DNA from 2 places in the Arthrobacter sp. TmtSoilC79 genome. Region 2 is predicted to be linked to the other one. Evidence: riboswitches for the same ligand, from Rfam matches in the RefSeq annotation. Region 2 holds a riboswitch; the other holds the start of a gene.
The links. Region 2 has a riboswitch for cyclic di-AMP ahead of AC6JA3_RS17775 (aggregation-promoting factor C-terminal-like domain-containing protein). Riboswitches for the same ligand answer to the same signal wherever they lie in the genome.
Positions count from the first base shown of each region.

Region 1: it holds a riboswitch for cyclic di-AMP, as region 2 does, so the genes downstream of both, AC6JA3_RS16460 (M23 family metallopeptidase) here and AC6JA3_RS17775 (aggregation-promoting factor C-terminal-like domain-containing protein) in region 2, are expected to answer to the same signal.

Region 1 covers NZ_AP046051.1:3,614,814-3,622,348, reverse strand. The annotation lists gene AC6JA3_RS16480 (DUF3027 domain-containing protein) at 5-655, shown strand; gene AC6JA3_RS16475 (MFS transporter) at 699-2,012, shown strand; gene serC (phosphoserine transaminase) at 2,080-3,210, opposite strand; gene AC6JA3_RS16465 (iron-dependent transcriptional repressor DtxR) at 3,504-4,199, shown strand; cyclic di-AMP (ydaO/yuaA leader) riboswitch at 4,412-4,626, shown strand; gene AC6JA3_RS16460 (M23 family metallopeptidase) at 4,631-5,461, shown strand; cyclic di-AMP (ydaO/yuaA leader) riboswitch at 5,607-5,768, shown strand; gene AC6JA3_RS16455 (C40 family peptidase) at 5,773-6,519, shown strand; gene AC6JA3_RS16450 (NlpC/P60 family protein) at 6,619-7,392, shown strand.
Region 2 covers NZ_AP046051.1:3,887,114-3,894,648, forward strand. The annotation lists gene AC6JA3_RS17765 (response regulator transcription factor) at 353-1,093, shown strand; gene AC6JA3_RS17770 (sensor histidine kinase) at 1,097-2,596, shown strand; cyclic di-AMP (ydaO/yuaA leader) riboswitch at 2,729-2,889, shown strand; gene AC6JA3_RS17775 (aggregation-promoting factor C-terminal-like domain-containing protein) at 2,895-3,731, shown strand; gene AC6JA3_RS17780 (glycosyltransferase) at 3,902-5,146, shown strand; gene AC6JA3_RS17785 (MerR family DNA-binding transcriptional regulator) at 5,165-5,938, shown strand; gene AC6JA3_RS17790 (pyridoxal phosphate-dependent decarboxylase family protein) at 5,935-7,326, opposite strand; gene AC6JA3_RS17795 (HAD-IA family hydrolase) at 7,391-7,535, opposite strand, start outside.

The DNA.
Region 1 (7,535 bases), 270 kb from region 2:
GGCCATGACATCGGAATCCGCACAGGATACAAAGGCCGGAAGGGACGCCCAGGCAAGTCCTGCGGCCGGCCCTGACGCTGCCCAGGCTCCTGGCCTCGGGGAAGCCCCCGCGCGGAAGCCGGTTGCGGACAAGCCGCGCGCCGGTTTGCCCGTGTGGCGCACCGGCAAGCCGGACGCCTTCCTTGCTGCCGCCGTCGATGTTGCCCGCGAGGCAGTGGAAGGCATTGCCGACCCTGGCGAAATCGGGTCGCACCTGGGTGCCAAGTCGGAGGGTGACCGTGTGGTGACCCACCTCTTTGAATCCAAGCTCGCCGGCTACGGCGGGTGGCAGTGGTACGCAGTGGTGACCCGCAACTCCCGCTCCAAGATCGTCACCGTGAGCGAACTTGGGCTGCTGCCCTCGGAGGACTCCATCCTGGCGCCCGAATGGGTGCCGTGGGCCAAGCGCGTCCGGCCTGAGGACGAGACTCCGTTGGTGGAGGAAACCGTGGAAGATGTCACGGAAGAGTCCGTGCAGGCCGACGAGGACGAATTAACCGGGCCCGCTGCCGACCCGGAAGGTTCCGAGGACGTTGACGAGGACATCGACGCGGAAGTTGACGAGGACATCGAGGCGGACGTCGACGAGGACCAGCACGAAACCGGGGCTGAATAAGCGTTGCGGAAACCCGGGGTGACCAGAGCGAAGGCGGACACTGATGTCCACCTTTAGGTCACTCGGAATCCTCAATTACCGCATCTGGTTCTTCGGTGCCCTGATCTCCAACATCGGCACGTGGATGCAACGTACCGCGCAGGACTGGTTGGTCTTTGACCACCTGACCGCGCACGACGCCGGGGCCATGGGCATAACCCTGGCCCTTCAATTGGGTCCCCAACTCTTCCTTGCCCCTTGGGCCGGACTGCTCGCCGACCGCTACAGCCGGCGGAAACTGCTCTTCATCACTTTGGTGGCCATGGCCTTGCTCAGCACCGGCCTGGGCATCCTGGTGTTGCTGGGGGTGGCTGAACTCTGGCACGTCTACGTCTTTGCCTTGTTGCTGGGGATCGTGACGGCGTTGGATGCACCCGTGCGCCAGACTTTCGTCTCCGAACTTGTCACCGACGAATACCTGCCCAACGCCGTGGCGCTCAACAGTGCATCCTTCAACGTCGCGCGGATGATCGGACCGGCCGTCTCCGGCGTCCTCACGGTGGTGGTGGGTCCCGGCTGGGTCTTCCTCATCAACACCGTGTCCTTTGTCGCCATGCTCTGGGCACTGAAGCTCATCCCGGTGTCCTCGCTCCGGATCCAGCCCCGCGCCGCCGCGGGCAAAGGGCGGATCCGGGAGGGCCTCCGCTACGTCCGCAACAGACCCGATATCCAAGTTGTCCTGGTGGCCATCTTTATCGTGGGCACCTTCGGGCTGAACTTCCCCCTCTTCATCGCAGCCATGGTGGGTACTCAGTTCGGCATGGACGCCGGAGCATTCGGACTTCTGAACTCCGTCATGGCCATAGGATCCGTGACAGGTGCCCTGCTGGCCGCCCGACGCGGACGGCCCCGCTTGAGGTTGATCTTCGCGGCGGCAGGTGGTTTCGGTGTCGCCAGCGCCTTGGCAGCACTGGCTCCCAACGCCGTGCTCTTTGGCCTGGCCCTGATTCCTTGCGGTCTGTTCGCCCTGACATTGATCACCAGTGCCAACGGCTATGTCCAATCCACCACCGAGGCTGTCATGCGGGGGCGCGTCATGTCCTTGTACATGGCCATCTTCATGGGCGGTACTCCCCTCGGAGCGCCGCTGGTGGGATGGGTGGCCAACGTTGGCGGGCCTCGGTGGTCCGTCGGCGTCGCTGCGCTGGCCGGCGTCAGCACCGCCGTCGTGGGTTTGGTCTGGATCATCCGCGCAAAGCAGCTGCGCCTCCGCTTTGATCGCCGCGCGCGTGGACTCAAGCATTTCCGGGTGGAGTCGCTGCTGGCCCGTCCCGTCACCGGGGAGGACGACGACGGCGTGGGCCGGCAGGGCGGATAAGGCGCCTTAAACTGCGGCGGCGTCGTCCGGAACCCCTCCGAACGACGCCGACCGGCAGTCTGTGGTCCTACTTCTTCAGTTCGCCCACCACGTAGTCGATGCTGGCAAGCAGGGCTGAAACGTCGTCGGGTTCAATGGCGACAAACGTGGCAATGCGCAGCTGGTTGCGGCCAAGCTTGCGGTAAGGCTCCGTGTCCACCACACCGTTGGCACGCAGGGCCTTGGCAATGGCTGCGGCATCAATGGAGTCGTCGAAGTCGATGGTGGCGATGACATTGGAGCGGTCTTCGGCATTGGTGACAAACGGCGTCGCGTACTCCGATGCCTCAGCCCAGGAGTAGATGCGGTTGGCCGAGTCCGCAGTGCGCTTGCTGGCGAAGTCCAGGCCACCGTTGCTGTTGAGCCACTGCACCTGGGCGTCCAAGGTGACCAGGGTGGACAACGAAGGAGTGTTGTACGTCTGGTTGAGCTTGGAGTTGTCAATGGCGGTCTGCAGGTCCAGGAAGTCCGGGATCCAGCGGCCGGACGCCTTGATCCGTGCAGCGCGCTCCAGGGCGGCCGGGGAGAACAGCCCCAGCCAGAGACCACCGTCTGAGGCGAAGTTCTTCTGCGGGGCGAAGTAGTAGACGTCGGACTCGGCGACGTCTACGTCCAACCCGCCTGCAGCGGAGGTGGCATCGACCAGGACCAGGGAGCCTTCGTCGGCGCCCTGGACCCGCTTGACGGGAGCGGCCACGCCCGTGGAGGTCTCATTCTGGGGCCAGGCGTAGACGTCGACTCCGGCCTCGGCCTGGGACACCGGACGGGTGCCCGGCTCGGCCTTGATGATCGAGGAAGCATCCAGGAAGGGAGCCTTGTTGGTGGCGGCAGCAAACTTCGAACCGAACTCACCGAAGGAAAGGTGCTGTGCTTTCTTCTCGACCAGGCCGAAGGCGGCGACGTCCCAGAAGGCCGTGGAACCGCCTACGCCGAGGACAACTTCATAGCCCTCCGGGGCACGGAAGAACTGGCTGAGTCCTTCGCGGACCGAACCCACGAGGTTCTTGACCGGAGCCTGGCGGTGGGACGTGCCCAGGATGGTGGACGACGCGGCAGACAGGGCCTCGATCTGTTCGGGACGGACCTTGGACGGTCCGGCACCGAAGCGTCCATCCTTGGGCAGCAGATCGGCGGGAATGGTGATGCTGTTGTCGCTCACGTGTGGCTCCAATGGGTATCGGCTAGAGATGGGTCGTGGCAGGTGGCATCAACTGCCCCTTCGACATCCCAATTCTGCCTGACCCGGTGCGACGGCAGGAACCTGTGGCCGTCATAGTCCGCCACGTGGAACGCCGCCAAACCATATGCGACCGGAATTATCCAGAGTAATTCCAAATAAGCTAGGCTAGGGGTTGGCGTTCAAGGGGCGGCGGTGCACTCCGCCTACCCCGGCAAGGGACGCTGTACGGTGGAGATTACGCAAGGAACTGCGTTCGAGGAGAGCTGAGCTGGATGACGGATCTGATCGATACCACTGAGATGTATCTTCGGACCATTTTGGAGCTTGAAGAAGAAAACATCGTGGCTCTCAGGGCCCGCATCGCCGAACGGCTGCGGCACTCCGGACCCACGGTTTCCCAGACCATCGGACGCATGGAGCGCGATGGCCTGGTGATTGTCTCCAACGACCGCCACCTCGAACTGACCGAGGTTGGGCGGAAGCGCGCCACCGAGGTCATGCGCAAGCACCGCCTCGCGGAGCGGCTCCTGGCTGACGTCATTGGCTTGGACTGGGCTTATGTCCACGACGAAGCATGTCGCTGGGAGCACGTGATGAGCGAGCGCGTAGAGCGCCGCCTGTACGAACTCCTGGAACACCCCACAGAATCCCCGTACGGCAACCCCATCCCGGGCCTGGAAGCGCTCGGCGGTCTTGCCACCCAGCCTTTCCCCCGCGTGGACGTCAACCTCCTGCAGGCCATGGAGGGTTACGCGGCGAACTCCCGGGTAGCGGTCACCCGCTTGGCGGAGCCCATCCAGGTTGAGCCTGAGCTTCTTACCCAGTTGGACGAGGGCGGAATCCGGCCCGGTGCCGCGGTCTCGCTGGAACGTGTGGGGGAGTACATTTCCGTCCGCGTCCCAGGCATTGAAGGTGCCCTGGAGCTTCCACCTGAGGTTGCGGCACACGTCTTCGTCTCTGTTGGCTGACAACCCTGCCTTGCTGCACGGTGGCATATCTCACTTTTGAACGCCCGGCGCGCATGTGACCTGCGGTTTTTCGGGATTAGTGATAAGGGGTTGCCGCCCGCATGCCCGTTCCTGTTGATAACGAATTTATTACTGCGGGCCTTAATCCCCTATAGTTATCTACTAGCGCTGATACCAAAGCGTTACCTGTTCCGGAGCCGAGCTCTGCCAGCGGAACAGGTGTGCCATCCACCACTGGCAGAGGCGGGGGAACCACAAGCGGCTGTCTAAAGAAGCAGCCTTGGGGTGAAGTCCGCAGCAGAAGTGCCCATTTACGCATGTTCCTCTTGGGATACCTGTGTGCCGTGAGCGCTTCGTGCGGGCCGGGTCTTGAAACTCTCTGACCCGAATCCGACAGCTAACTTCGCAGGCTTTTTAGAGAGGAATAGAGTTTGACAACGCAGAACGTCAGGGGCCGTCGCCGCGCGTCGGGCCCCGCTGCTGAGCTGCGGCCAGCCCGCGTCGTATCGGAGATCCGGCCACGCGACACCGAACGCCAGGTTCGCCGCCGTAAGAGCCCGCTGCGCCAGGTTGCCGACTTCGCTGCAGCCAGCGGCGTCGGGCAAAAGGCCGGAGTTGCGCTTGCCGCCACCGGCCTCGCCTTGACTGTCGGTCTGCCGGCCACAAGCCCCGTCATGGCCACCTCGGAATCAGGCCAGACCGAGTCTGCCCTGGCAGTATCCGGTGGCAGCCAGCCGGAGGTCTCCGCGGCCGCATCGGCCAAAATCGACTTCAGCCGGGCAGCGGTTGCCACGGCCGCCGACCCCGACGGCAAGTTGAAGCAACTGCTCAGCGCCCAGTCCGCGGGCAGCATCCAGCGTGCCTCCTCTGCAGGCACCATGGCCAGCCCCCTCGACACGCTGACCACAGCTTCCCCGTTCGGCTACCGCGTCAGCCCCCTCACCGGAGGCGCCGGCGACTTCCACCGCGGCCAGGACTTCGTGGCGCAGTGCGGCACGGCCGTCCACGCAGCAGCATCCGGCAAGGTCACCTTCGCCGGTTGGCACGAGTACGGCGGAGGCAACCGCGTGGTCATCGACCACGGCAACGGCCTTGAGACCACGTACAACCACCTGTCGTCCTTCACCGTCAAGGTGGGCCAGACGGTCACTCGCGGCGACACCGTGGCGCTCAGCGGTACCACTGGCGCCTCCACCGGTTGCCACCTCCACTTTGAAGTACAGGTCAACGGCGAAGTTGTTGACCCCATGGGCTGGCTTTAGTCCATTTGATGGTCGTCTCTCGCATTCGTGACACGCCTCGTGACCTGAATGTGACATTCGCGTTCAACTGTTGTACCGTACAAAGCGCATCGGCTTTTTAGGGGGCCGGTGCACTTGAGTGGATTGCCTAGCTCTGCCACTACTCAAGGTCCGTTCGCATAAATCGTCTGGCAGGGGCGGGGGAACCACTTCTGGTCTTCGTGAGAAGACCTTGGGGTTAAGTCGCAAAAGCTTCCTTGAAGCAGCGCGGCCGGATGACTCCCATCCGAATCCGACAGCTCACCTCGCAGGCATTGGGAGAGGCTACCTACGTGTCATCACGCACTACCCCTGCGCGCCATCGCGCTGAATCGGTTCGTACGAACCCCTTGAACTCGCTTTCCAAGGCTGTTTCATCCAACGCCGGTACCGTCGGCCGCCAGGCTGTCGTCCTGGCAGCAGCCTCAGGTCTCGTCCTCAGCGTTGGTCTGCCGGCCCAGGCAGCAGACACCGATGTTTCAAAGTCGGAAGCCTCCAGCACCCAGCAGATGGTCACCACTGCGGTAGTCACCGCAGAGCCCACGGCAACCGTCTCCTTCGAAAGCCCCGTAGTGGCCACGAAGGAAGCTCCCAAGGTTGTCCAGCGCGCTTCCCAGACCACCGGACGCACCTCGGCCTCCGGCGACCAGGCCACAGCAGGCGCTGTGACCGCCAAGTCCTCCGAAGCCAAGGATGCTGCTTCCAGCGCCGCCGCTTCCGGCCTCGCCGCGATCGCCTACACCGGCATCGGGCACCCTTACGTTTGGGGCGGCACCACCCCCAACGGTTGGGACTGCTCCGGATTCACCCAGTGGGTCTACGCCCAGGCCGGCATCAGCATCCCGCGCGTCAACGCCTGGACGGCCATGAAGCCCACCAGCACCCCTGCCCCCGGTGACCTGGTCATGCAGAACGGTGGAGCGCACGTAGGCATCTACGTGGGCAACGGCATGATGATCAGCGCCTTGAACCCGGGACAGGGCACGCTCCTGCACTCGGCTGCCTCCACGGGCACCTCCTCCTTCTTCACCCTCCGCTAGAAACAAACCGATTCGGGGTTCGCCGGCATGCCCCCAAGTGCCGGCGCGCCAATGAGCCGCGTGTACCCCAACTGCACGCGGATACGAAAAGAGAAAACCATGACCAGTGCACACAAGGTTGCACGGCATCGCGCTGAGGCCCCCAAGACCAGCTCGCTTGCCGTGATCGCCAAGGCCGTCAGTGAAAACGCCGGCGGCGTGGGCCGACAGGCAGCCGTTATTGCCGCAGCTTCAGGCCTTGTCCTGACCGGAAGTGTCGCAGCCAACGCTGCCGAGACCAAAGTGGACCGCGAATCCACCTCGACGTCTACCTTGGACGTCCAGTCGGTTGTGCAGTCCACCATCGCTGCAGACTCCACGGTTGCCATCTCCTACGAACGCCCCGTGGTCACCACGGTGCAGGCTCCGGCTCCCGTAGAGAAGAAGGCTCCCGCGAAGGCTGAAACCAAGGAGCCGGCGGCAAGCACGGCAACAGGCGGAAACGCCACGCTGGCCGTCAACACCACGGCTCCTGCGGCTAAGGCTCCCGCCGCTGCCAGCGGCCTTGGTGCCGCAATCGCCGCGGCCGCGTACGCACAGCTTGGCGTAACCCAGGACTGCACCATGCTGGTGACCAACTCCCTGGCAGCGGTCGGCATCAACTTCCACGACTGGCCGGCCGGCTACCTCTCCCTTGGCCGCACCGTCAGCGCAGCGGAAGCACAGCCGGGCGACCTCGCTTACTACGCCAACGGCGGTCTGGCCGGACAGGCCCACATTGCTGTCTACGTCGGCAACGGCCAGGCAGTCCACGGTGGATGGAACGGATCCACCACGGCACTGTTCAGCGTCAACGTCGGCTCCGGCCCGGTCTTCATTCGGGTCAACGGCTGATCCAGCCCTTCGCAATTTCAGGACACCCCGCAGGCTACGGCCGCGGGGTGTTCTGTTTAACCGCGGATCCTTTGCCTAGGGGCCACATCGGGTGTTCAGGGGGCAGATCGGACGCCCGTTCCGCTAACGACGCATGAACTCTG
Region 2 (7,535 bases):
TCTATTGTGCCGTAAATCACAATTCAGCCGAGGGGATGAATGAACGCCATTTCATTCGGCCCGGACAAGAAATAATCGCAATCCAGTGAACATTCTTCGGCCAATGGGGCATCATGTGCACGGACATTCCCGGGAACAGCCCGGCTGCGGAATCTCACGATCTGAAACACTTGTTGTCCAATCGTGGACGGCCCACTTCCGAAAAATCCGGACAAAAATCTGCTACAAGCCGTAGAAACAGGATTGCCAAGCGTTTCGGACACGCTGACTCCCACCTCGCTAGTGTTGACTTCACAGCATCCTCACAGGACGGGCAAAGCGCTGGCTAACCAGCAGAACGGAGAGTTGTCCCATGGCCTCCTCGCACTCCATGACCAACAACCTGCCCCAACTCTCCCACCCTGATGGTTCTCCGATCCGCGCCTTGGTGGTGGACGACGAACCCAGCCTCGCCGAACTCATGAGCATGGGACTGCGCATGGCCGGTTGGTCTGTGTCCGTTGCCGGCGATGGTCCCGAGGCCGTGAAGCTGGCCAAGGATTTCCGGCCCGACGTCCTGGTCCTTGATGTCATGCTGCCCGGTTTTGACGGCGTGGAGGTCCTCAACCGCATCCGCGCATTCGCCCCCGAAGTGCCCGCCCTCTTCCTCACCGCCAAGGATGCCGTGCAGGACAAGATCGTCGGATTGGCTGCCGGCGGCGATGACTACGTCACCAAACCTTTCAGCATGGAAGAAGTCCTCCTGCGACTCCACCGACTGGTCCAGCGTTCGGGCGTCGCTGCCATGGACACCGCGGAGCTGGTGGTGGGTGACCTCACCCTGAACGTGGACACCCGCGAAGTTACCCGTGCCGGAGAGGACATTCCCCTCACGGCAACCCAGTTCGAGCTTCTGCGCTACCTCATGGAGAACCCCAAACGGGTCATCAGCAAAGCCCAGATCCTGGACCGCGTGTGGGATTACGACTTCGGTGGGCAAGCCAACATCGTGGAGCTCTACATTTCATACCTTCGCAAGAAAATCGAAGCCAACCATCCGCCGATGATCCACACCATTCGCGGCGCCGGCTACGTCATCAAGCCCGCGGACTAGGCGTTGAGCACACTTTCAGGAGTGGCCAGAAAATCCGGCCGCAGCTGGCTGAACCCCTCCACGTGGCATTTGCGTACCCGGCTGGTCCTGGTGGCGATGGCACTGCTGGTCGCTATCTGCGGGGCGGTAGGTGTGGTCAGCTACGCCTCCATGGACATGGTGTTCAACAAGCAGCTCGACAGGCAGCTCGAGCAGGCGTCCAGCCGCGCGAATGACTTCGGCAGGCCGCCGTCGAACTTTCCCTCCTCACCTTCGGGGAAACCGGACCCGCTGGAGGCCAGGGGTCAGGCCGCCGGAACACTCAACGCCAGGATCGACGGGTCCACTGTCCGCAGTTCAGGGCTCATTGACGCCCAAGGCAACCGTGTTGGGCTGTCCCCCGCGGATGAGCAAGTGCTGTTGGCGCTGCCCAAGAGCGGTGATCCGGTGGATCGTTCCCTCTCCAACGGGGACTATCGGCTGGTAGCGGTCGAGGCACCCTATGGCGACGTGATCGTCACGGGTCTGCCTCTCGCGGACAAACAGAGCGCCGAGGCCTCACTGGTCTGGACAATGGTGTTGGTCTCGCTGGGCGGACTGGTGGTCATCGGCCTCGCCGGCACCGTCATCATCCGCCGGACCATGCGGCCTCTGGAGCAGCTCTCCGAGGTGGCCACCAAGGTTTCACGTCTTCCGCTCGACGCCGGTGAAGTGGCACTTGCGGTGCGCGTACCGCCGTCGGCCGCCCATCCCGGAACGGAAGTGGGCAGCGTAGGCCATGCCCTGAACCTGATGCTGAACAACGTCTCCAGCGCTTTGGACGCCCGCCAGGAAAGCGAAACCAAGGTACGCCAGTTCGTCGCGGACGCCTCACACGAGCTCCGAACGCCGCTCACTGCCATCCGCGGTTACACCGAACTGCTGAGGATGACCGAAAGCTTCACTGACGACGGCCGCAAATCCCTGGCCCGCGTGCAAAGCCAGTCAGAGCGGATGACAACGCTGGTGGAGGATCTCCTGCTGCTCGCCAGGTTGGACGAGGGCCAACCGGTCAAGGTTACCGATGTGGACCTCACCCAGTTGGTGATCGAAACGGTCAGTGATGAGAAGGTCATGGCGCCGGACCACATATGGCAACTGCAACTGCCGGACGAACCCGTCACGGTCCGCGGCGACTCCACCCAGCTGCACCAGGTCCTGGCCAATCTTTTGTCCAATGCCCGCAAACACACCGATGCCGGCACTACCGTGGTTACGGCCGTCATGCTGTCCGCCGATGGCAGCGCAGTGGTGACCGTGACAGACAACGGGCCGGGCATTCCAGAGGATTTCCAAGGCCGGATCTTCTCCCGCTTTGCCCGGGCGGATGCCGCGAGATCGGGGTCTGAAGGGACGTCGGGGCTGGGGTTGTCGATCGTGGAATCCATCGTGGAAGCGCACGGCGGTAGCGTGGAGGTCACGTCGCGTCCGGGTCGAACCGAATTCGCCCTGCGGCTACCTACCGTCACCGCCGAAGAGATGTAACGAACACGGCAAGGCGACTCACCGGCGCCGTGATCTCTGTTACCTAAATGTGACTTCTGCGAATTCCTCCTGTACCGTCGAAAGGGTGGGTCGCCCCAACTGGCCCGCATCCGGGATGCGCCGAGCTCTGCCACTTCCCGGAGTCCGTTCTTACTCCGAGGCAGAGACGGGGGACCCAGAGTCTCCGGGCCCAGGCATCATGCCGGGCCCTTGGGGTGAAGCCGCAGCGACATGCGCGGCCGGATGACCTCATCCGAACCCGACAGCTAACTCCGCAGGCGCTGAGAGGTAATCACACATGTCTGAATTTAACGATCAGACGCGCCCTTCCGCGCGTCACCGCGATGAGCACAACGCACCGTTGACCAAGTCGCAAACCGTCCTCAAGAACGCTGCCCGCCAAGGTAAGTCCGGCCACCGCATGTCGGTTGTTGCCGGCGTCGTGGCCGCCGCGTTGGGCGTCGCATCGCTCGGTACTGCTGCCAACGCCACCCTGAACCTCCCTGAGGCCAGCCGCGTTGCAGAGACCCAGGCAGCTGCCCAGGTCAGCACCAACAAGACAGCCGAAATCTCCGCTTCCTTGGACGCAGCCGCCGCAAAGGGCGCTGCCGACCGGGCCGCCGTGGACAAGGCCGCTGCTGAAAAGGCTGCCGCCGAGAAGGCCGCCGCCGATCAGGCTGCTGCTGAAAAGGCTGCCGCCGAGAAGGCCGCCGCCGACCAAGCCGCTGCGGAGAAGGCAGCTGCTGACGCTGCAGCCAAGCAGGCCGCCGACGCCGCTGCTGCCGCCGCCGCCGCCGAGGCCGCTGCTGCAGCCCCGAAAGCCGTGGATGACCCCGCCGCTGCCAAGGCCTACGCCGCAAGCATCCTGGGCAGCTACGGCTGGAGCGCCGGCGAAATGACTGCCCTGAACACCTTGTGGGAGAAGGAATCCAACTGGAAGACCACTGCCACAAACGCTTCCAGCGGCGCGTACGGCATCGTCCAGTCCCTGCCTGCTTCCAAGATGGCCTCTGCCGGTGCTGACTGGCAGACCAACTACCAGACCCAGATCAAATGGGGCCTGAACTACATCAAGGAGCGCTACGGATCCCCGTCGGCCGCCCTGGCCTTCCACCTGGCCAACAACTGGTACTAAACCAGGCAGTTTGAAGACCGCGCCGGTTGCCGCCGATCGCACCAGTCCCCACTGGAGCGAACGGCGGGAACCGGCGCGGTTTTTGCATTTCACAGGTGACCGCCGTAGCTCACAGTGACGTCACAGCTTCCGCCTAAAGCCCTCATAATCGGCCAGCCCATGCTGGAGATATGACGCTCACAAATCCAACCACCAGCGCTCCCCCACGACGGTTCCACTCCGCGCGCTTCGGTGGCGGGGCGTTGCTTGCTTCGCAGCCGGAACTCCCCAACGTAAGGCCGGAGAACCCGCAGTTGCCAAGGCGCTCCCCCGTGGACACCGGGGCCGGCGTCCCGGTCCTCGATCTCACCGTCCCCGTGTTCAATGAGGAAGCGCACCTGGAGAAGAACCTCCGCACGCTTCACGGCCATCTCTCCGGCACTTTTCCGCACACCTTCCGGATCACGGTCGCTGACAACTCCAGCACGGACAGCACCCTGAGGATCGCCGAACGCCTGGCACGGGAACTTCCGGAACTGCGGGTGGTCCGGTTCCAGGAAAGAGGGCGCGGAAACGCCCTCCGCCGCCTCTGGCAATCCTCACCGTCACCCGTGCTGGCCTATATGGAAGCGGATCTGTCCACCGACTTGTCCGCCTTGGCTCCCCTCCTTGCGCCGCTGCTTTCAGGCCACTCCGACCTGGCTGTCGGCACGCGCCTGGCACCTGCCTCGCGCGTGGTCCGCAGTGGTGGCCGCGAATTCACCTCCCGCAGCTACAACGCCCTGCTCCGCGCCGTCCTGGGCACACGCATTTCCGATGCCCAGTGCGGATTCAAAGCCGTCCGCGCGGACGTTGCGCACCTTCTCCTCCCGCATACCAAGGACGACGGCTGGTTTTTTGACACCGAGCTCCTCGTCATCGCCGAACGCTGTGGTTTACGCATTCATGAAGTCCCGGTCGACTGGACCGATGACCCCAACTCAAGTGTCGACGTCGTACGAACCGCGCTTGCCGACCTGCGGGGCATGGCGCGGCTGACCCGAGACCTTCGCCCCGGACGTTTTCCCGTCAGGGAGCTTCGGCCAGGACGGGACCGGACGGCTCCCGGAACCGGCCTTCCCGGGCGTGTGCTTGGTGCGGTGGCGTGGACGCTGCTTTATGCCCTGTTCTTCGTGCTGCTCCGCAGTGTCGTGGATCCTTTGCCGGCGAACTTCATCGCCCTTGCCCTCATGGCCTCGACTACCCGCCTGCGCATCCAAGGACCGGTCATGCTTCTCCTGACGACGCTGCTGAGTACGGCTGCGCTTGCGATCCTGCCGGTAATGACGACGGCGGACCGCTGGCTTGAAGGAGCCGTGATGGCTGCCGCTGGACTCGCCGGGCATATCGGCGGGTATGTGGCTGGCCGAAGAAGGCTTGCACCTGACGTTACGTGAGGATTTAGCGTAGTTCCCATGGGAACAGCGGAGAGCGGACAGTGGAGTATCGGCGAACTCGCCAAAGCCTGCGGAGTCAGCGTGCGGACGCTCCATCACTACGATGAGATCGGCCTGCTGACCGCGAGCGGCCGGACGCCTTCCGGTCATCGACGGTACGGGGAGGGCGATCTTCGACGACTGTACCGGATCAGGGCCCTTCACATGCTCGGGATTCCGCTTGCTTCCATTACGACAGCGCTGGATGGACCCGGGAACGATGATGATGATCTCGGTTCCATGCGTGTCCTGCTGGACCGGCAATTACGGCATGTTCAACAGCACGCCCAACAAGTCCAGGCGCTTCAGGACCGGCTGGGTGAGCTGCTCAACCGACTGGACGCTCCAGCCATGCCCACCGCCGCCCAATTCATGTCAACTTTGGAGATGATCACCGTGTTCGAAAAACACTTCACACCGGAACAGCGTCAACAGCTTGCGGAGAAACGCCAGGAGCTGGGAGCAGAGAAGATCGAGGACTCAAAACGTCAATGGACCGCGCTGGTGGAAGAAGGCCTGGAGCATGTCCGGGCCGGTACTTCCATCTCGGATCCGGCAGTGCAGGAGTGGGTGCATTCCTGGGACCGCATCGGGGAGATGTTCCATTCGGGCGAGGATACAAAAACCGCGGCCCGGGCAGCCTGGCAGGAGAACGCCCAAACGATCAGCGCAGACCTGCCCTGGAGCGCCGAAGACCTGGCCGGCCTGATGGGGTACCTGCACAAAGCGAGGGCGCACGAGCCCCAGGCCTAAACTTCGGGCTCGACCTCCACGGCACCCCTGACGGCTGCAATGGAGGCGGCAACATCTCCGGCGTCGGTGGTCCAGTTGCTCACGGAAATACGCAGGATTTCACGGCCACGCCACGAGGATCCGGACATCCATACCGCGCCCTCGGCCATGAGCCGCTGCGTCACCCGGTGCGTCCGGTCGTCGCTGCCGAAGCTCACCGAGACCTGCGTGAACACCACATCGTTGAGCACCTCGACGCCCGGAATGGCGGCGAGTCCTTCGGCCAATGCCCGGGCGTTGGCCGCGAGGCGCTCAACCATGGAGATCACGCCATCGCGGCCCAGTTGCCTGAGGGCGGCCCATACAGGAATGCCGCGGGCCCGGCGGGACATCTCAGGGACTTTCTCCAGCGGATCCCCCAGCCCGGTTTCGGTGGCTATGAGATAGCTGGTGTGGACACTGAAAGCACGCCTCAGGGATTCTGGCCTGGAGACAATCGCCAGGCCGCAGTCATAAGGGACGTTCAACGTCTTGTGGGCGTCCGTTGCCCAGGAGTCCGCTTCCTCCACTCCCGTCAGCCGACCCCGCAAGGTGGGGCTCACAGCGGCCCACAAACCGAACGCTCCATCCACGTGCACCCAGGCTCCCCGATCATGGGCCACCGCAATGGCTTCCTCCATGGGATCAAACGCACCGGAATGCAGATTTCCCGCTTGGAGGCAGACCAGCGAAGGCCCGGGCTGTTGGTCCATGGCCTCAGCCAGGGCATCGGGAAGGATCCGTCCTTGGTGGTCGGCATCTACCGGAACGCACGCCCCCAAGCCGAGGTACCGCAACGCCAAATCCACTGCGGCGTGCCGCTCCCGGCCGGCAAAGGTGGTGATGCGCGGGGCGCCGGTCAACCCAAGAGCCTCCAGGTCCCAGCCCGCCTCGTCCATCAGGTATTGGCGTCCTGCCGCCAATCCCACGAAGTTGGCGGTGGTGGCGCCGGTGGTGAATCCGACGTCGGCGGTGGCGGGCAGTCCCAAGAGTTCCAGCAGCCAGGCGGCTGCAGATTCCTCGATCGCGGCAGCGGCAGGGGTGGCGAACCGAAGCCCCGTGTTCTGGTCCCACGCCGAAACAAGCCAATCCGCGGCCATGGCCGCAGGCAGGGTTCCGCCCATGACCCACCCAAAGAACCGTCCGGACTGGATGGCCATCAGGCCCGGCTCGGCCAGCGCGGCGAGCTCATCAACTACCTCGGCCGCATCTGTCGCTTCATCCGGCAGGCGCGGCAGGATGCTCTTGGCCACCTGGTCGGCATCGGAGGACGGGCGGACTGGACGTGTTGGGACCGACGCAAGCCAGTCACCGGCGTGGACCATGGCCCGCTCCAGTGCAGCACGGTACGCCTCCGGCATCGCAGACATGCGCACAGCCTACGCCCGCTTGGTCCCTCGTGGAACAGTCTTTCGCCCGGCGGTACCAGCTGCGCTACTGGAGGGTCAGCGTAATGAGGTGCCCGCCGTCGTCGTCCTTGACAGCGGTGACGGTCACGGCCGAGTAGTCCGGAATCTGCCACATGCCAGGCTCCAGGTCCGAATTGTGAACGGCAGCGGCTTTGCCCACCACCACGGTC